4 regions of the Fictibacillus sp. 23RED33 genome follow, and region 4 is predicted to be linked to each of the others. Evidence: riboswitches for the same ligand, from Rfam matches in the RefSeq annotation. Region 4 holds a riboswitch; each other region holds the start of a gene.
The links. Region 4 has a riboswitch for S-adenosylmethionine ahead of IHV09_RS01590 (PLP-dependent aspartate aminotransferase family protein). Riboswitches for the same ligand answer to the same signal wherever they lie in the genome.

Region 1 (5,201 bases), on a different contig from region 4:
ATGCAACTCTCTCATTCCGCCGGGTTTTATTTCTACTAAAGCGGCAGCAATTCTCTGTGAGATCGGAAAGTTCGTAGAATCTACGATACGAACGGTACCACCGGGTGTAACGAGTGGTTTTTGAGCCATTAAACGGTGCGTGAAGCTCAACGGTACAGTTCCATATGGATCAGGTACGGCTTGTGTTTCAATCGGACCGGGAACCGTAGACTGATAAATATAACGTTGTTCAGTCGGAATGTTTGCGAATGCGCTTTCCGGTATACCGAAATTTGCTGAAAGCACCTCTTTCGGTGTATGTGCAAACCAATCTGAAATAGAGAATGTGCTCAGATCGGAGAAATTTCCATCATCGAATACGAGTAAAAACTCACAACCTTCTTCAAGTCCTTGAATCGAATGCGGAATGCCGGGAGGGAAGTACCAAAGATCACCTTCACCTACATCGGCGATGAAATTTCTGCCGTTTTGGTCAACCGAGGTAATTCGAGCACGGCCTAATATCATATAAGCCCATTCCGCTTCTTGATGCCAATGAAGCTCCCTTACACCACCTGGGGTCAGACGCATGTTTACTCCAGCAAGCGTCTTTGCGACAGGAAGCTCACGAACCGTAATCTCTCTCGACCAGCCTCCAAAATTTAATTGCATATGTGTATCAGAATAGGAAAACCGTAAATTTGGGACAGTTCCTGCATCTGTTGCAGGTGAAACTAACATATCCGGATTTTGTATATCACGCATAATGTCGCGAGGTCCTAAATCGGTCGCGCCCGCACCATCACTGCGAATCGGCTGAGGAATCTGCATTGGTCTTCGTTGCTTGTGCTCTTTTTTGTCGTTATCCATGTGATGAGCTCCTCTCTATAAGAAGGTTCAATCGTCATCTCTGTATTCATATGGAGAGGACATCTTATACATGCAGATTACTTGAGGAGGATCTTAACAAAGAAAAAACACCTAATAAGCTTGCCGCAGCTTATAGGTGTTTCGTATGTGTGAAAATATCGTCTTGGTGGCTTTTAATGCGCTTTAATTGTGCCACGATAATGATGCTGATGATCACGAGCAAGAACCAGGAGCTGATCTTACCAATATGCACGAGTGACCAAGAGGCTTCTTGATTGGGATACTGCCAGGCTCCGAGAAACGTTGTAATGTTTTCAGCGATCCAGATAAAAAATCCGATCAACAAAAACGAAAGAAGGATCGGCATTTTATAAACACGTTCGTTGATCGTATAATGAACAACAGTCTTATAAAAGATAGGAAATAAGAGCAGGATTAGAATCCATCTGGCATCAAACAAATAATGATGAGTAAAAAAGTTAAAATAAATCAGTACGCATATCCCAAAAGAAAAGAGGGGATTCGGCCAGCCCTTAATCTGAAGGTCTAACCTCCGCCAGCTTTGGCAAATATAGCTCGCAACACTTGCATACATAAAACCGCTGTAAAGAGGTACACCGTAGATCTTAGAATAAGCCTCTTCAGGATAGCTCCAAGACCCCATGTGAACTTTAAATAGCTCTAGAGCAAGTCCAATCAAGTGAAAGACACAGATGACTTTAAGTTCATCTATCGTTTCAAGTTTCGTTACGATCATGGCAACTTGTGTAAGGAGACAAAGAAGGAGTATGAAATCGTATCGAGGGATGAACGGAATGCTGACGAATTTTGAAAGAGCTAACGCACCAAAGATGATGACTGGAAAGATGCAAGAAAGTGCTTGTAAATAAGTGAATGTAAGAAGCGCTCTCAAATTAAACCACCCTTTTATGAGTTGATATGGAAATATATTGTATCCATAATAACCTATGGTGATCTAAATCTCATCATATAAAAAAATGTTTAGTTTAACATGAATCTGTCAGTTGACTTCTTTTACTTAAGCGCTGCATCCGCTAACGAATAAACGATCGCATCATCTGTTGGTGGATTATGAAGGCCGGCTCTTACATCTCGAAAATGCCGCTGAAGCGGATTTTGTACAGAAAGACTACGAGCCCCAACGATTCTCATCGCGAGATCAACGACCTTGTTCGCACTATTTGTTACAGAATGTTTAACGGCAGCGAGTTCTGTACCTAGATTTTGACGTTGTTCAGGGTGGTTTACCCATTTTTCAGCAACGGCATGAAGGATCGTTCTTGCTTGGAATAGCTCAAGTTCTATCTTACCAATCTTTCTTCTCACCTCTGGTACGTCTGAGATCGGTCCTGATAAAGTGTTAGGGCTATACTCTGACGCAAATTCAATCGCGTAATTCCGCGCTGCTCTTGCGATACCTAGGTACACAGCAGGCACCTGAAGATACCAGCCTTTAGGTATGAGGTTCTTCCCATCCTCTACGCCTAGAAGATTTTCTTTTCGTACATAAACGTCTTTCAAAAGAAGGTCATCACTTTTTGTTCCTCTCATCGAGATGCTGTCCCATGTTTCTTTTACAAAAACCCCTTTATCACGGTGATTCACTAAGAAAAATCCTTTATGATTGGTTTCTGAGATGGTAGCTGTAATGACTGAGTAATCAAGTGCTTCTGCCATAGAAGTAAAAGCTTTACTTCCGTTGATCAGCCATCCATCTGCTTTCTTGTCTGCAGTTGTAGTAGGAATACCGCCTCGAGACGGACTTCCCGTCGCACGCTCTGTTTGTGCCAAGTTAATGAGTGCTTTCTGTTCAACAACTTTTCGGCTGAGATCAGCGAATGCATCTCCGTTCCAGTGACGATTTTCAGCCGCATCTAAAAGAGTACCGAGATGCCAGCCAAGAGAAAGAGCAGTAGGAGCATCTCCCTCGGCTAAATGCTCTTGAATGGTTAAGAATTCAACTAGATTTAATCCTTTACCACCAAATTCTTTTGGGATGGTAAGAGAAAGAAAATCATGATTCTTTAAATCTTGAAAGTTCTCATAAGGAAAAATGCCTTCTTGATCTACATAATCTGCGCGTTTCTTAAACGCTTCTTTCAGTGCTAGAGCAGTATTAATCGCTTCTTCAAAATGATCTATCTCAGTGGCTTTTCTCAAAGGTAAGCTCATAGTTCCCTCCTAAATTTTTTTCAGTAAGGTTTTAGTAGATTGGTTTTGTTATTAGACATCTTAGATAGGTTGATTGGAGCGCAAGGTGCGAGACTCCTGTGGGACAAGCGGTCAGGTGAGACCCTTAAGGGCGCGAAGCGGCAAGGGGCTCACCGATTGCCCCACGGAAAGCGAGCACCTGGAGCGAAAATCATACGCTCACAAGTACAGCGAAGGACACCAAAAATAAAAAAGCCCTCTTTCAAAGACGAAAGAGGACGTAGATTCCATATGCTAACACGCTCTCTCATCTATCAGACATTCAAAAAACATCTGCTGGAAATAGCACCTTTCTTTATAAAAAGCGGTTGCTGCAGGATCGTAGGACCAGTTCCTCCCCTGACTCTTGATAAGATACATTATTTAATTATTAGTCATCACTATAGAGGATAAAGCAAACCACTGTCAACTAAAAACTGATTGTTAAGAAAATTATTTTATTTCTCTAAATTCCATTGACAGTCTATTTTTATTCCTGTATATTTCGTTACTAAATTGAATAATATCGATTCCTTATCGAGAGAGGTGGAGGGACTGGCCCTTTGAAGCCTCGGCAACAACTATTTTTAGGATTGTGCCAATTCCAGCAGGCGAAAGCTTGAAAGATAAGAGGAGATCTATATACGTATGTTTTATTTCGCGTATTTTTTCAACCTCTTCTCATCGCTGAAGAGGTTTTTTTATTTTCTCTTGGAGCGGGTACAAAAAAATCGGATGGAGGAAATTATTTTGGGTAAAGAAATTTTGTTAAACGCGTTTGAGATGACAAGTGCCATGCACAATTCTCATGGTCTTTGGAAGCATCCGGAGAACAAGAGACATAGAAGCTATAAAGATCTGAATTACTGGATCGACTATGCGAAGCTTTTAGAAAGAGGAAAGTTTGACGCTGTATTTTTTGCGGATGTGTTAGGGATTTATGACGTTTATAAACAAAGTAAAGCTCCTTCTATTCGTGATGGGCTTCAAGTTCCATTAAACGATCCGGCACTTCTCGTGTCGGCCATGGCAAGCGTAACAGAGAACCTGTCTTTTGCTGTGACGGTGAGCACAACCTATGAGCAGCCATTTGGCAACGCACGTCGTTTTTCTACGCTAGATCACCTAACGAATGGGCGAATCGCATGGAATGTAGTCACTTCTTACTTGCCGAACGCAGCGAGGAATTTTGGATTGCAGAATATGATCAAGCACGATGAACGGTATAACATCGCGGATGAATATCTGGATGTTTCGTATAAGCTTTGGGAGAGCAGCTGGGAAGATGGAGCAGTTGTAGAAGATGTTGAAAACAATAAATTAGTGGATCCCGGTAAGGTACATGAGATCAATCATGAGGGGCAATACTTCAGCGTTGAAGGACCTCACTTGAGCGAGCCTTCTTTCCAGCGGACACCTGTGATCTACCAAGCGGGAACGTCTGAGCGTGGACGAGACTTTGCGGCCAAGCATGCTGAATGTATTTTTGTAGGTGGTCCAACGCCAGAGAGAATTCGATTTTATGCTGACGATATCCGTAAGCTCGCTGCAAAACAAGGCCGAAATCCAGAAAACATTAAGATCTTTTCTTTTTTAAACGTGGTGGTAGGAAGAACGACAGAGGAAGCCGAGGAAAAATTCAATGAGTATGCAAGTGTTTGGAGTGCCGATGCTGCAAAAGCTCAATATGGAGCAAGTGGATATGATATCGCGGAATATGAAGATTTAGATCCGGAACTTCCATTCTCGTACAATAAATCAACAGAAGGCGGACATTATAAGGCCGCTACCCTCACTACGGATGCTCCTAAACCGTTAACAGTAGGAGAGGTATTGAATCGCTTCGAGTCACCTGACAAAGGTAGTTTTATAGTCGGCAATCCAGAAGAGGTAGCGGATGGGATACAAAAGCAGTTTGAAGAGTCTGGGGTGGATGGTTTCAACCTTAATCACCTCGTAACACCAGGAGACTTAGAAGCTTTCGTGGAGCTTGTTGTACCTGTTCTTCAAGAAAGAGGACTCTATAAAAAAGAGTACAACAGTGGCACGCTTCGTGAGAAACTATTCTCACCCGGACAGCCGCTGCTGCCAAACGATCATCCTGCAGCTAGATTTAGACCGGTGCTAACGGAAAGTAAATA
Region 2 (5,201 bases), 1.2 Mb from region 4:
CCTTCAACCTTAACGTATGGCTCGAAAAATGGTCCTGACTATGTCTCTTCCATAATGATTGATAGTAAAAAAGTTAATGTTGCACATTTGAATATAACGGCTAAGTCTTACAAAGATCATTTCAAAGGCAAATCCATTCGATTAAAATACCTTTCTCATAGTAAGTTTGCGGTAAGTATAGAAAAAAACGAATAAGTATTTCACATGGGATTAGAGCTTAAAAAAACACAGCCCTCTTTAGAGAAGCTGTGTTTTCTTTATTCACTGGTTTTAATACTAATGCAGAACCGCCTACCATACCCATGTTTGTAGTTTCAAAATACAATCATTACAGATTCTTTTTTCTGCTAAGCTCTTATGCGATTTACAGCAACAAGCATTAAGAATGAAATACCAATAACACTTCCTACCCACATCCATGCAAGATCCATATTTCCTGATTCGATCGCGATATAGATTGCAGTGGATATCGTCTGTGTTTTTCCAGGTATGTTTCCGGCAAACATTAATGTTGCACCAAACTCACCTAATGCGCGAGCAAAACTTAAAATAGCACCTGATGTGATAGCTCTAACAGATAATGGAACAGAGATTTTTCGCAATACATCCCACTCGTTGGCTCCATCTACTCGCGCTGCGTTTTCGATGTCTGCATCAATAGATTCAAACCCCGCTTTTGCGGATTGGTACATGAGTGGAAATGCCACAACTGCAGACGCAATGACGGCTGCCCACCATGTAAACATGATCGGCTGATTAAAGAGCCACTCTACGAGCTGTCCCCCGGGACCATCTCGACCGAACAAAACGATTAACAAGAAACCTACCACAGTTGGGGGTAGTACGAGTGGAAGTAGGAATATTGTTTCGATTAACGTTTTCCCTTTAAACTTCTGGTGAGCCATGATCCTTCCGAAAAATAAGCCGGCTAGGATCACAATCAGTGAAGCTGTCACCGCTATGCCAAGTGATAGTTTGACAGGTGACCAAAAATCTATTGCCATTTCTTTTTCCACCCGCTTATTCCATTGATTTATATGTTGTATTCATCTGTCTTCATCATATCATATCGCCAATTGTTGGTGATGAAAGATGCTGATATTGTCGAACGGCCTTTATTTTTGAGTTTAGACTTAATTCATGTCTAGTTTGACTTAATTGATGATCAGAACGACTTAATTTTTCTGAGTAAGACTTAATTTTTCTTATTTAGACTTAATATTCAAAAAAAGGTGTTCATCGGATGCCTTAAAACATCTGTAAATGAAAAAAGCTGCTTAGATGAGTGGATTTCACTCATCTAGTCAGCTCATTCATCCTTATTCTTATTCTTTAACAGCTAGCACTGAACCTTTGTACTCTTTATCAATAAAATCGGTAATTTCTTTCGAATGAAGCACTTCTAACAAGGTTTTGATAGATTTCTTCTCTTTGTCGCCTTCACGAACTGTGATAATATTCGCAAATGGTGAATCTGAACCTTCAAGTGCGATGGAATCTTTCTTCGGGTTCAAATCCGCATCGATTGCATAATTTGTGTTGATCACAATCGCATCGCCTTCATCATTCTCGTATGCTTTAGTCAACAGCCCTGGATCAATGTCTGCCACAAACTCTAAGTTTTTCGGATTTTCTACAATATCGCTTATTTGCGCTTCGTAGCCCTTTCCTTCTTTTAGTTTGATCAGTCCCTCTGCTTCAAAGATTGACAAGATACGCCCGTGCTCAGCAATTGAATTACTTAAGATAACCTTCCCGCCTTCTGGTAGGTCTTTTAATGACTTATGTCTCTTCGAATAAACGCCCATCGGCTCTAAGTGAACAGCTCCTGCATTTTCAAATTTATACTTCGGATTATCTTTCACTTGCTGTGTTAGATATGGAATGTGCTGAAAATAGTTCGCATCAATTTCTTTTTCATATAAAGACTTATTCGGTAAGATATAATCTTGGAATTTAACGATTTCTAATTCAATGCCTTTATCCTCTAAAAGCGGCTTCGCTTCCTCTAAAATTTCTGCGTGTGGTACATTTGATGCTCCAATCACTAGCTTTTCTGTTTTCTCTCCACCACTTGTTGATGAGCCACAAGCCGCTAATAAAAATACTGCGAAACTTGCGAGTAATACTTGGATGATTCTTTTCATGATCTGATCCCCTATCCTTTAGTTTCTATAAGTTCTTTGATAAAAGATGCTCTTTAAGAGGTGGTACAAAAAAACCTCCTGTTCTCATAACAGAGACAGAAGGCTTCTCGAAAACGATTCCGATAATCCTCTCATCTCTCAGTGTGACCACTGTTAGATTTAGCACCGTTTTCATATTGATTATTATTCAACATGAATGGTTGCCGGGTTTCATAGGGCTAATTCCCTCCACCTGCTCTTAATAAGAGTATTCCTATCAAATTACTTTGTATTATCACAGGAATTTTGTAAAATGTCAAACACTTTTTTCAAATTATTCTGAACAGAAACTTTAACATTCTTTACTAACCATTCAGAAGTAGAAGAAATTAATTTATCGAAATGGACAATTGAAGAATACGTATGATTGGCACCCTCTATTAGTACTATTGAGCTTCTACCAATTTTCCTCTTTCTTGATTCTTCAAAATAGTGAGAGCAATATCTTGAAGATATAACTGGATCGTCCGAGCCATGGATGAACAGTGCGTTACCACGAAACTGTTTGATGTCTTCTAACGGTGAATAAGCTTGAAGCGAAAGTAAAAATTCTTCGGTTATCGCATACCCTAGATGATCAATCACGGGGTGCTCTCCGTTATAACCAACTATTTCTTTAATATCTTCAAATGGATTCCCTACTGCAGACCAAGTGATCACATTCCCAATCCTATCATCATCAGCTACAGTGCAAATCGCTACCGCACCACCTAAACTATGACCGATTAACGTTATTGCATTTTGATCAATGTTAGGTAGTTTGCTACCAAAAGAAATAATTTCCTTCGTCTGATCGATAAAACAAGCAAACTCATTATCTCCATATTCCCCTTCACTCTCACCACAGCCAGCATAGTCAAATCTCAATACAGCAAACCCTAGTTTAACGAGTTCTTGAGCCGTTTTAACAAACAGACGATCTACACCAATTCGTGTACTCGTAAAACCGTGACAAATAATGATTAGCGGAAACTTCTCTTCACCTTCACCACTCCAATTAGGAAAATGAATGGTGTGAGCCAATTTTCTGTCTTTCCACCATATACAATTCGACATAACCATATCACCCACTCCTTTTCTCTCTATTGAAATTCACTTAACCAGTATGATAAACGCAAAAAAACCGTGTTCCCTTAGAGAACACGGTTCCATACATAAAATCCGTTCGTTCTCTCATCTCTCAGCAAAAAACTGCTGTTAGATTTAGCACCGTTTCGGTCAAAACATAGTTCATCCGATGGTTGCCGGGCTTCATTGGGCTAATTCCCTCCGCCTGCTCTTAATAAGAGTTTCATTATTAATTTAAGGATAATCATAGGCTACTTGCTAATTGTTGTCAATAAAAAAACAAACCATGATCAAGTTTGCCAACAGAATATTATTAAATGACGAGGAGATGATAAAGAAATGTAGTAGTTCATGACGTAACAACGAACGGGTGATTTCAATGATATTTTTTAAGAAGAAAAAGAAAAAACAACAAGAATCAAATACAGATCCTACAAAAGGTACATTGACATTCCCAGAGCTCATGAAAAAGCTAAGAGCTTCAGCAGACTTTTCTACCGTTAAGCAATCATCACTCAGCACATTTTATATCTCTTATTATAAAACACTTGTAAATCCCGAATTTGTTCATCGGGATTTATTACCCTATATAACAGACATTCAATTAAAGAACTTAGATGACATACAAAAGCATTTGCCGTTAGATGGGATGGTCAAAACGAATGATGTGCATGACATCGCTAACAAAGTAACAGAGGGGTTTATTCTTATTCAAATGAATAAAGAGGACCCGGAAGGATTGCTTGTTCCAAGTCTATCGACCGAAAACAGGCAGATTTCTATCCCTGAAACTGAGTTTAGCGTTGTAGGTCCAAAGGAAGCTTTTGTTGAATCATTAGACACAAATTTAAATCTTATTCGTAAACGACTTCCTATTCCTGAATTCACAGTTAAGGAAGTACGGGTTGGGAAACTCTCAAAAACGAGAGTAGCCATCATTTATATCGACGGAATCGCGGATGAAGAAAATGTGAACACGGCGATTCAGCGAGTCAATGATATCGAGTACGATCATATTGTAGATAGTTCTTATATCAATCAAATGATCTCCGACAATGAGAACTCTCCTTTTCCACAGCTCATTGATACAGAGCGGCCAGACCGGGTAGCGAGTGTTTTATCTGAAGGAAAAGTGGCGATTATGGCTGACGGATCTCCCCATGCGTTAACGGGTCCAACAACCATCGTGGAATTTTTCTCCGCTTTCGAAGACTATTTTCTAAATTGGACGCTCGCTTCTGCCTTTCGATTGATTCGACTCATGGCTGTCATGTTTTCCGTGTTATCAACGCCTCTGTATGTAGCAGTATTAACGTTTCATTATGAAATGATTCCGGAAAATCTACTAGCTACACTCGTTGCTTCACGTAATGATATTCCTTTCCCACCTATACTGGAAGCTATCGTACTAGAACTTTCCATCGAGTTGCTTCGAGAAGCTGGTGCCAGGCTGCCTTCTAAGGTCGGTCAAACAATCGGTATTGTAGGAGGTATCGTTATCGGAACGGCAGCGGTACAAGCAGGATTAACAAGTAACGTTTTGTTAATCATTGTTGCTTTAGCCGCTCTTGCTTCTTTTACAACACCTGTCTATCAGATGAGTAACACGATTCGTTTATTGCGTTTTCCCTTTTTATTGTTTGCCCAGTTTTTAGGGGTTCTAGGTGTTGGTATCTGTTTCGCTTTTATCGTTTCTCATCTGCTGAAACTAACATCTCTAGGAAGACCTTATATCGCACCATTATATCCGCTTCGTGCAAATGATCTAAAAGATGCTCTTGTACGACTGCCGTTCAGTATGCAAAATAGCCGACCATCTTTATTAAGACCACAGGATAAGGCAAGGATGAATAAAAAGCGGGCAACAGCAAAGCATGACATTGAGGACTAAAAAATGAGGGGTATGTATGTCTCAGATCAGTGAAAACAAGCAGATATCACCTTATA
Region 3 (5,201 bases), 1.1 Mb from region 4:
TCATAAGCCCACTTCAAAGCATGCAGCGCGCCTTTTGTGGGGTTTTCACTATCAAAATCACGGGTTTTTTCGTCCCATGTTTCGTACGTTAGCAATCTGCTACCTCCTTTTCGCCATAAAAAAAGCGGCTTTAACGTTTTTAGGGCTTTGCCCATTCGTTAAAACCGCCTCTAGTTTTCTAGTCAGCGAACTATTTAATTCTTACCTTCTCGTTCTTTTCAAGCTGAATCACTTTTCCATCTTGAACGACTAAAGTGATTGATCCAAATTTAATACTGCTCAGCATTTGTTGAAGCTGAGGAAGAAAATCGTTTGCACTATTTTCGTTCGCCACTCCACTGCCTCCCTTTCTAACATTCATATCTTTTCAAAGGCTCTTCTTAAAAAGTTGTTGTTTTTTGTTGATTTATGTTTTGGCTTCATTGAAAAGTTGATTGGAGTGCAAGGTGCGAGACTCCTGGGGGATCAGCGGGACAGGTGAGACACCTAAGGACACAAAGTGTCGAGGTGGCTCACCGCACGCCCCCCGGAAAGCGAGCATCCTGGAACGGATATCAACCACTTTCAAGAGCAACAAAAGCCAAAAAACAAAAAAACCTTCCCATTTCGGAAAGATAGTGGAGGTAAACATATTACCTTATCTTCCAAAATGTAAATACATTCTGCTGGAGTTAGCACCTTACAATCGCAGGTTGCCGGGTTTCATCGGGCCAGTTCCCTTCACCACTCTGGATAAGAGTTTAAATTTTATAAAATCATAACATATCTGAAAATGATATCAAGACCTATTTTTTCATTTTTCTATTTTTACAAAAAATTTAAACAAACAGTTGACTTTTTATGTTTTTGAATCATATAGTATTAACTAAAATTTAATCCGTATCGCTGATCGGAAAACCGAAGGCTCTTAACATCACTTGTTAAGGGCCTTTTTATTTTGAGGAGGAAAAGTATGAAAAAGTTGATTGTATTAGCTCTAATTGGTCTTTTTGCACAGTTAATTGATGGATCACTCGGTATGGCTTATGGAGTTACATCTACATCTTTGCTGTTAGTAGCTGGAATTGCTCCTGCAGCTGCATCTGCGTCCGTACATCTTGCTGAAGTCGTTACCACTGCGGCATCCGGCGCTTCTCATATTAAGTTTGGAAACGTTGATCGCCAAGTCGTTACTCGCTTAATTCTGCCGGGTTCGATCGGCGCATTTGTAGGTGCTTGTTTTTTAAGTAATCTGCCTGGCGATTTAATAAAGCCGTATATCTCAATATTTCTAATTCTCCTCGGTATATATATCTTATATCGTTTTTTGTTTAAACTTGGAGAAAAGAAAGCAACAGCAAATGGTAAACCCTTTACAAAGAAACAACTTATTCCACTTGGATTATTAGCAGGTTTCTTAGATGCTACAGGTGGAGGAGGCTGGGGCCCGGTCACCACTCCAGTCCTAATGGCAAAACAAGACATGAAAACTAGGAAGGTGATCGGTTCTGTAGATACAAGTGAATTTGCTGTAGCAGTATCTGCATCAGTCGGATTCTTCATCGCACTCGGCTGGGAACAAGTTGAATGGCTATGGGTCGGTGCATTGATGCTAGGAGGAGTGATTGCGGCTCCTATTGCTGCATGGCTAGTGCGACTCATTCCCTCTCACATACTCGGAGTACTTGTTGGTGGATTGATTATTATCACCAATACCCGCACCCTTCTTCATACACTAGGGGTTTCACATAACATGTTGTTACCAATCTACTTTGTTCTTGCTGCTTTTTGGGCAGTTGGAGTTATTTATGCAGTTAAAAGTAATCCGGAAAATAAAAATCCGAAATTTTTAAAAAATTCAGTTGACTATTGATAATGACCTATGTATTATAAATCTTAATTCAATATTCAAATCTTCTTATCCAGAGAGGCTGAGGGACTGACCCTATGATGCCCGGCAACCAGCGGAAACGCATGGTGCTAATTTCAGCAGAACAATTAATGTTCTGAAAGATGAGACTTCGATCGGGTGAAATCATCGGGACCTCTTCTTTTGGAAGAGGTCTTTTTTTCTGGGATAAGTTGAAACTGAATGCGATTGGATACAAAAAAATGACGTTGAGGAGAGATTTGAAAATGACTGATCAAAATGCAAAAAGACAGTATGGGTTTGAAACGATTTCTTTACATGAAGGTCAAAAAGTTGATCCGACTACAGGAGCTCGTGCTGTTCCGATCTACCAGACCACTTCCTATCAGTTCAATTCAACAGAGCACGCAGCGAACTTATTTGCCCTCAAAGAGTTCGGAAACATATATACGCGTTTGATGAATCCAACGCAAGATGCGTTTGAACAGACCATCGCAAAACTTGAAGGCGGTGTTGGTGCTCTTGCTCTTGCTTCCGGTCAGGCAGCCATTACAAATGCTATATTCAATATCGCTGGCTCTGGTGATGAAATCGTCGCTTCTACCTCTCTATATGGTGGAACGTATAACCTGTTCTCTGTCACTCTCCCCAAGCTCGGCATCCATACACAATTTGCTGAAATTGATAATCTTCAATCGTTTAAAGATGCTATTACAGAAAAAACAAAAGCCGTATACATTGAGACCATCGGGAATCCAAAAATTGATGTAGCCGATATTCAAGCGATTGCTGACATCGCACATGACGCAGGAGTTCCTCTTATTGTAGATAATACGTTGGCTACGCCTTACCTTTGTCGCCCGATCGAACATGGAGCGGATATTGTTGTCCATTCTGCAACAAAATTCATCGGAGGACATGGTACTTCAGTAGGTGGAGTTATCGTCGATTCTGGAAAATTTGATTGGAGCAATGGGAAATTCCCAGGCTTGACTGAGCCAGATCCAAGCTATAAAGGAATTGTGTATACGGATGCATTTGGTCCACTTGCTTATATTCTAAAAGCACGTGTTCAGCTGCTTCGAGATCTAGGTTCGTCTATCGCACCGTTCAACTCCTTTCTATTTATTCAAGGATTGGAAACACTTGCTCTGCGTATAGAACGTCATGTTGAAAATACATTGAAAGTAGCGAAGTTCCTAGAGAGTCATCCATCGGTCGATTGGGTAAATTACGCAGGGCTTCCAAGCAGCCCTTACTATGAACTTGCCCAAAAATACCTCCCTAAAGGCGCGGGTGCAATTTTAACATTCGGGGTTAAAGGCGGTGTAGACGAAGGTAAAAAGTTGATCGAAAATGTTAGCATCTTCTCTCACCTGGCAAACGTGGGAGATTCAAAATCATTGATCATCCATCCAGCTAGCACCACTCATCAACAACTATCTGAAGAAGAACAAAGAAAATCAGGCGTAAGCCCAGAACTAATCCGTCTTTCGATCGGAATTGAAACAGTAGATGATCTAATCTATGACTTAGATCACGCATTAAAAGCGATCTCACTTTCTCCAAGTGGATTGTAGATTACAACGATTAAGCTGTTCAAGAAATCCTTTGAGCAGCTTTTTTGTTGCCAAGACTCTTCTCCTGTTAGCGAGCACCTTAAACGGAAATCAGCTTTAAGAACAACCTTGTATACAGATACAGCTTTGTCATAAATCAGTTTCTCCTTACAAATACTATTGGTAACAAATTTTAGAATGAGGGCTCATGATGTCTACCATTGTAAAAATGATTGTTTCCATGTTTTTATGTCACATTCTTTTTTTCGGACCAAAAGTCAATGCAGGTGTAGTAAATCGTTTTGAAGTAGAGAAATATGGAGATGTAATCTGGGAAGTTCCTTCAAAAAAGAAACAAGTTGCGATTACATTTGACGATGGCCCAGACCCCGTATACACCACTCAGATCTTAGATGTTCTTAAAAAGGAAGGTGTTCATGCAACATTCTTTCTTATTGGAAAGCGGGTTGAGAAGTATCCAGAAATCGTGAAAAGAGAGCTAAAAGAAGGACATGAAATCGGCAACCATACGTATAATCACCCTAGTTTCCACACCATTTCAAGGCATAAAGTTGTGGTTGAAACAAGAAAGACCGAGCACCTTCTCGATCCTGCTCATCATTCAGATTACATAAAATTGTTTCGACCTCCAGGCGGTACAGTTACAGAGAACAGTTTAAAAGTCTTAAAAAAAGAAGGATACAAAGTTATCCTATGGTCTTGGCATCAAGATCCCCGCGATTGGACAAATCCAGGATCTGAAAGGATAGCCAGACACATCCTAACGAATTTAAAAAACGGAGATATTATTCTTTTGCATGATTCTGGAGGTAATCGCAGTCAAACGGTTGCTGCATTAAAGATTATACTTCCCAAGCTTAAGGAAATGGGTTATGAAATTGTAACGGTTGATGAACTATTAAAAATGCACCCACGATACAATGAGTTCCATGAAACTGAAATGAAGAAAGAAGAAGTACCCTTATTAATCGAATAAAGAATGAGGAGAACAATTTTAATGATTAGATTGTTCTTTTCTTTTTTATTTAGACCTCCCTACTGATCACTTTGTTTAGACGCTTGCTCACTATTTGTTTTTAACATTAAATAAAAGCGCTTGCATTTTATAATCACTGTACTATAATACTACTTGTATACAAGTATACTCGTTCTACAAAAGGAGGTTATTAAGTTGAACGATTCTATGGAACTTCTTTATCCTGAAAAGTGGCTTTCCAAAGCTTCTACTGGGGAACGTGTCGCTTGTGAGCTGAGAATGCGGATTATCTCGGGACTCATTGAAAGCGGTACCACTCTTTCTGAAAATAAATTAGCTGCTGAATATAATGTTAGCCGCTCTCCTATACGAGAAGCACTTAAGGTTCTATCGAATGAAAACTTAATTCGTTTAGAGCGTATGGGTGCAGTTGTGGTCGGCTTAACTGAAAAAGAAATTGAAGAAATTTATGATGTTCGGCTTCTTATTGAGACGTTCGTGTTTGAACGACTTGTTAAAAACGACACGGCGCACGTTGTTAAAGAACTTACAAAAATTTTTGAGATGATGCAGATTGCAATTAAGTACAAAGATGCTGATGAGTTCGCTCTTCAGGATGTCTTGTTTCATGAAACAATTATTCGTTCTATCAACCATTCGTACATCACGATGATCTGGAACAATACAAAACCAGTTATGGAAAGCTTCATCTTATTATCCATGCGCATGCATTTCAATGAAAAGTACGATGACCTTTCTCGAATCATGAAAAACCATGAACTCTATATTGATGCGA
Region 4 (5,201 bases):
CCTTTGCAGAAAGGCCGGCATCTGCAAGTGCTCGGAGTAGAAAGATGTGCGGGTCTGTACCAAACGTCGCCGCTATCTTTTTACCTTTCAGATCCTTTACATCTTTAATCTTTGATCCATCTGCCGCGACAAGTGCTGTCCATTCTGGCTGAGAATAGATATAGACTGACTCGATCGGAGCACCTTTGTCTTTTGCGATTAAAGCTGCGGCACCAGCTGTCGATCCAAAATCAACGCTATCTGAATTCAAAAATTCGAGCGCTTTATTACTTCCCTGACTCTGAACCCATTCCACTTCAATGCCATCTTTTTTGAATGTCTCTTCTGCCCAGCCAAACTTTTTGAGTGCTAGACTTGTTGGAGAGTAAAAGGCATAATCAAGTCTAATCTTCTCCGGCTTCTCACCTTCTTTAGCACTGCTGGAACAGCCCGCTAACACTAAAGCGCCTGCTATGCTTAAAGCCAGTGCTGCTTTTTGCCAAATCTTCATCATGTATTTCCCTCCACGTTTCTCTCTTTTTGTATGGCTATTTTTTGAGTTACTCTTGAAAGTCGTTGACTCCCGTTCCAGGAGTCTCACACCTTGCACTACAATCAACAAGCAAAGAAGCATTAAAGCAAAACCTAAAAATGAATCAGCTATCTCTATTTTTAAAGTTCACACGCATACGTTGAAATGGTACCTCTTAGTCGTTGTGCTTCTTTATACGTGCATCTGTTATGCACCACATCAATACCAGCTTCTTTCGCGATTTTTGCAGCCTCTGGTGAGATGACACCTTCTTGCAGCCAGAACACTTTTGGTTGTGTGATCGCTGCTTCTTTTGCGAGCTCGATCGCTGCTTCTGGACTTCTAAATACTTGAACAACATCTATCGGAAACGGAATGGATTTTAAATCTGGATACGCTTTTTCATCAAGCACTTCGGTTTCTCTTGGATTAACAGGAACGATCTTATAGCCAAGTCGCTGCATCTTTCTAGCTAATCGATGGCTAGGTCTTGCAGGATTGGAACTGAGTCCCACGATCGCTAGCGTCTTAGGTCGTTGAATTTCCTGTCCATTCTCAACTGCTCTATAAAGTGATGATTGCAATGCCCAACGAATGACACCTTCGTCATTAATCGTGATCTCTGTTTTATCCGCTCCGATTCCTGTAGCCGTTTGTATCGCACGATCAAGATCATTCGTAAGATCTTTTACGGATTCAAGTCCGATCGATAACCGAATAAGTTCTTCTGTTACGCCTGTTGCTACTAATTCGTCTCCGCTCAGCTGTTGATGAGTGGTAGAAGCAGGGTGGATAATCAATGATTTTGCATCACCAACATTTGCAACATGTGACCATAATGAGATGTTGTTAATGACCTTACGTCCTGCATCACGCCCGCCTTTAATTCCAAAGTTTACGATCGAACCAAAACCGTTGCTTAAATATTTTTTCGCAAGCTCATGACTTCTGTGCGAAGAAAGACCAGGATATGAAACCCAATCTACTGCTGGATGTTTTTCCAGATGCTCTGCTACTTCTTGTGCGTTCTTCGCATGTTTTTCCACTCGTAGATGCAGTGTTTCTAAACCTTGTAAAAGGAGAAATGCATTGTGTGGACTTAAACAAGCTCCGAAATCTCGTAAAAGCTGAACGCGTAATTTAGTCGCGAAAGCCAATGTTCCAAAATCATTCGCGTATCTTAATCCGTTATAGCTGTTATCTGGCTCAGTGAATCCTGGGTATTTATCTGAATTCCAATTAAAGCGTCCTCCATCCACTACAACACCGCCAATTGCGGTTCCATGTCCGCCGATCCATTTTGTAGCTGAGTGGATTACGATGTCCGCTCCAAAGCTTATTGGCTTTGTGACATATGGTGTTGCAAATGTATTATCGATAATTAGAGGTACATCGTTTTCATGCGCAATATCTGCCACTGCCTCAATATCTAATACGTTAAGACTGGGGTTCCCGATCGTTTCAGCAAAAAATGCTTTCGTGTTTGGAGTAACCGCGTTTCGGAAGTTCTCTGGATCCTCTGCATCAACAAACTTTACGTTGATTCCGTATTTCGGAAGAGTAGTAGAAAATAGGTTGTAAGTACCTCCGTATAGATTCGTAGCTGCAATAATTTCGTCTCCTGCGTGTGCGATGTTTAAGATGGCAAGCGCGATAGCTGACATGCCAGAAGAAGTAGCTACAGCTGCAACACCATCTTCTAGAAGTGCAACTCTTTTCTCAAAAACATCAACAGTTGGATTTCCGATTCGGCTGTAGATGTTTCCTGGCTCATCAAGCGCGAAAAGGCTTTGCGCATGGTCTGTATCAGAAAAAACATAGGAAGTAGTTTGATAGACAGGTACCGCTCGTGATCCTGTCGTTGGGTCAGGCGCTTGGCCCCCATGTAATAGCAATGTTTCAATATCGTATCCGTCAAAAGATTTTGTCATTATAATCGCTCCTTCTCATTATTCAAATAAAATCTATAGGAAAACTAGGGATAAAGAATAATGCTTTTCCCTTTTGCTATATTCAATTTTTAAAATGAAATAAGTGACTAAGTGATGTTGTGCTTGAAGTATGATAAGGGGAAAAAGAAAAACCCCCTTCCTAAGAAGAGGGTTTTGGTCCTCCTCTTATCTTTCAGATCAAAAAAGATCTGTAGGAATTGGCACCTTTCCAAACCAAATGTGGTTTGTTGGTTGCCGGGCTTCATCGGGCCTAGTCCCTCCGCCTCTCTGGATAAGAGATATTCAAATTATGTTTAACACATTAACGTGCTGATGTTTACTTTGTTCTTGAATAGGATTATAGAGTAAGATGTTTTAGAAAGTCAACCGTTTTTTGAAAAATCATAAAAGTATTACAACAGAATGAGTGTTCAACTGTCAGCTTTGAATTAAGATTATGCCCATGCTATGCCGGTTATGCTAACTTTGTTCCACTTTTTTCATCAAACCATTGAAACTCTTCGATTTTTTTTACAAGTTCCGCTATTCGATTGGCAATGGCTTCTCTTTCTCCATAACGAATTTTCTGTTCGGACGATAATTCATCAATCTGAAGTAGTTGCCAATGAGTTACAGTTAGATCCGTAAGTTGAATAAACTCTTCTTGTTTCACTCGACGCTTTACATCTAGATCTCCGTTAGAATAACCTTCTAAAAATCCGTCAGCTATTCTTTTCAAACGGTCTTCAAAGCGATCAAATTCATGTCGTGCATAACGCGGTGCATTAAAAAATGTTGGAAACAACGTCCGATAATTATTAAGAAAATTCCCAGCAAGCGAATCTCCGCTATATAAGATTGGTACAGGATCAATCAAACAGACAGTGCCATCTGAATGCAGCAATATATTCTCTGGAGATGTATCTTGATTAGTAAGTACAACCGTATGATCCGTAATCTCTCTATCCTCCATGCAAGCTTGTAGGTCTACTAAAGCTAATGAAGAAATGGCCCCCTCATACGTTTCTATAAATTTCTTGAAATCATCTATGTATTCATTGTTTTCTTCTTTCATAGATTCTGAAACATCTGATTGAAATTTGCCCGCAATATGTTTACCGTTCCATGAGAGATAACCAAACCCTTTTAAGCCATGATGTGCAGTATTCATCTTGCGAAAGAACTCACCAACTTCCGCTCCAATATGAAACGCTTCTACAACCGTTAGTTGATCTAGTTTGATTGCTTTTCCTGCATAAGATTCCACGGTAAACGTTCTGCCTTTTTCTACATGATAATTGAAAAAGTCAGGGCAGATTCCCGGTTTAACTTGGTTTGCTAGCTCATAGTATGCTCTAGTCGCTGCATATTCTGAGTGCATGGCTTCTTCATCAAACTCAACGTTCTTTCCATACGCCTCTGTTTTCGGAAAACGAACAACCACAGCATCTCCAGTGCGCAGCTGAACAAGATAAGCAAGATGCCAAGCCCCTTCACCTAAATACTGAACCTGAGTCGGATCTTTAAGTTCCTCTAATCCACTTTTTTGCAGTGCATAATCAATCAAGTCAAATGTCTCTTTCATAAGAAGTTCCTCTTTCTATAATTGAAAATACGTTACATGAAACATATATTCGGTATATGTCGAAAAAAATCCTTTTTTCTTAAGATTAATTGTAGGTCTGAAGTCTTATAGAGGGGTATGAGAGGGGTTCAAGGGGGCATTTCAAAGCGGTGATCCTTGCACTTTTCATATAGCGCTCGTCCAGTGTGCTTGTCACCCGCTGGACGAGCTTTTTAAGAATTTTACAGAACCAATTGTCATCAATCTACATATGTGACGATTTCTTCTACAGCTTTTCTTGCGAGTTTTTTCGGTTGATCTTGTGGATGTCCAAGTGAAATAACCATGTTGATCTGTTTCTTAGACGGAATTTCTAAAAAGTCTCGAATCGCATCTTGCGCAAGCAATACGGGACCAGTCATCGGGCAAGTCCCTAGTCCGCGCGCATGGGCTGCGAGCATCAAGTTTTGAATCGCCAAGCAGCTGCTCTTGATTCCTTCTTCTTCCCAGACTGATTCTTCGGCAAGTTCGATCGGATCAAATATTTTTTCACGAAACTTAGATTCGTAAGGAGTGGCTAAACAGATGATCAGCACAGGTGCTCCAGAGAACGCCGTTGCATAAGGGCCGAAAGAGCGCGTCAGCAATTTTGCTTCCTTCGTTTTGCCGTTCTCTTCAGCTCTTGCAGCCAATTTATGAATAGCATCCCACGTCATCTCTTCAATTTTCTTTACTTTATCTTTGTTTCGGATCACGATAAATTCCCACGTTTGTGAGTTCGTGTCGCTCGGCGCATAGCGGGCGCAATCCATGATTTCATGAATGTCTACTTCAGCAACTGCTTCATCCGTAAACTTTCGGACACTTCTTCTGCCGTGCACGATTTCTTTAAAATCTTCGTATTTCATGATTGTCTCCTCTGGCACATGTAATAGATATTCTAAATGTATTATACAAAAGATTGGAACTCTCTACAAAATACGTAAAAAAACAGTGCCTATTTTGCACTGTTCTCTGGTTCAATTTCTTTTTTAGTTTTTATTCTTAATCCGATTAAAATGAGTGAAGCTCCTAATAATACACTTACAATATGGATAGGATCCATATTAAGTGACTCTTTTTGAACATTTAACTTCTCAACATACATTCCTAGCAGATAGGTACTGATCAGAACGATTAACCCGGCGGTAATTAA

Region 1: linked by a shared signal. The riboswitch ahead of IHV09_RS17800 (acyl-CoA dehydrogenase family protein) and the one ahead of IHV09_RS01590 (PLP-dependent aspartate aminotransferase family protein) in region 4 are both predicted to bind S-adenosylmethionine.
Region 2: linked by a shared signal. The riboswitch ahead of IHV09_RS07800 (alpha/beta hydrolase) and the one ahead of IHV09_RS01590 (PLP-dependent aspartate aminotransferase family protein) in region 4 are both predicted to bind S-adenosylmethionine.
Region 3: linked by a shared signal. The riboswitch ahead of IHV09_RS07335 (homocysteine synthase) and the one ahead of IHV09_RS01590 (PLP-dependent aspartate aminotransferase family protein) in region 4 are both predicted to bind S-adenosylmethionine.

Annotation. Positions count from the first base shown of each region.
Region 1 covers NZ_JACZDX010000006.1:145,825-151,025, reverse strand. Annotated here, with positions in the region: gene IHV09_RS17810 (oxalate decarboxylase family bicupin) at 1-849, opposite strand, end outside; gene IHV09_RS17805 (DUF817 domain-containing protein) at 980-1,762, opposite strand; gene IHV09_RS17800 (acyl-CoA dehydrogenase family protein) at 1,885-3,042, opposite strand; SAM riboswitch class I at 3,326-3,437, opposite strand; SAM riboswitch class I at 3,592-3,693, shown strand; gene IHV09_RS17795 (LLM class flavin-dependent oxidoreductase) at 3,811-5,201, shown strand, end outside.
Region 2 covers NZ_JACZDX010000001.1:1,501,311-1,506,511, forward strand. Annotated here, with positions in the region: gene IHV09_RS07785 (hypothetical protein) at 1-195, shown strand, start outside; gene modB (molybdate ABC transporter permease subunit) at 348-1,004, opposite strand; gene IHV09_RS07795 (MetQ/NlpA family ABC transporter substrate-binding protein) at 1,326-2,147, opposite strand; SAM riboswitch class I at 2,276-2,395, opposite strand; gene IHV09_RS07800 (alpha/beta hydrolase) at 2,409-3,248, opposite strand; SAM riboswitch class I at 3,357-3,475, opposite strand; gene IHV09_RS07805 (spore germination protein) at 3,634-5,145, shown strand; gene IHV09_RS07810 (GerAB/ArcD/ProY family transporter) at 5,162-5,201, shown strand, end outside.
Region 3 covers NZ_JACZDX010000001.1:1,417,546-1,422,746, forward strand. Annotated here, with positions in the region: gene IHV09_RS07320 (phosphoadenylyl-sulfate reductase) at 1-95, opposite strand, end outside; gene IHV09_RS22370 (YezD family protein) at 191-334, opposite strand; SAM riboswitch class I at 635-739, opposite strand; gene IHV09_RS07330 (sulfite exporter TauE/SafE family protein) at 953-1,852, shown strand; SAM riboswitch class I at 1,895-1,999, shown strand; gene IHV09_RS07335 (homocysteine synthase) at 2,116-3,429, shown strand; gene IHV09_RS07340 (polysaccharide deacetylase family protein) at 3,617-4,405, shown strand; gene IHV09_RS07345 (GntR family transcriptional regulator) at 4,601-5,201, shown strand, end outside.
Region 4 covers NZ_JACZDX010000001.1:295,378-300,578, reverse strand. Annotated here, with positions in the region: gene IHV09_RS01595 (aliphatic sulfonate ABC transporter substrate-binding protein) at 1-493, opposite strand, end outside; gene IHV09_RS01590 (PLP-dependent aspartate aminotransferase family protein) at 652-2,442, opposite strand; SAM riboswitch class I at 2,626-2,741, opposite strand; gene IHV09_RS01585 (hypothetical protein) at 2,918-4,027, opposite strand; gene IHV09_RS01580 (nitroreductase family protein) at 4,267-4,914, opposite strand; gene IHV09_RS01575 (hypothetical protein) at 5,004-5,201, opposite strand, start outside.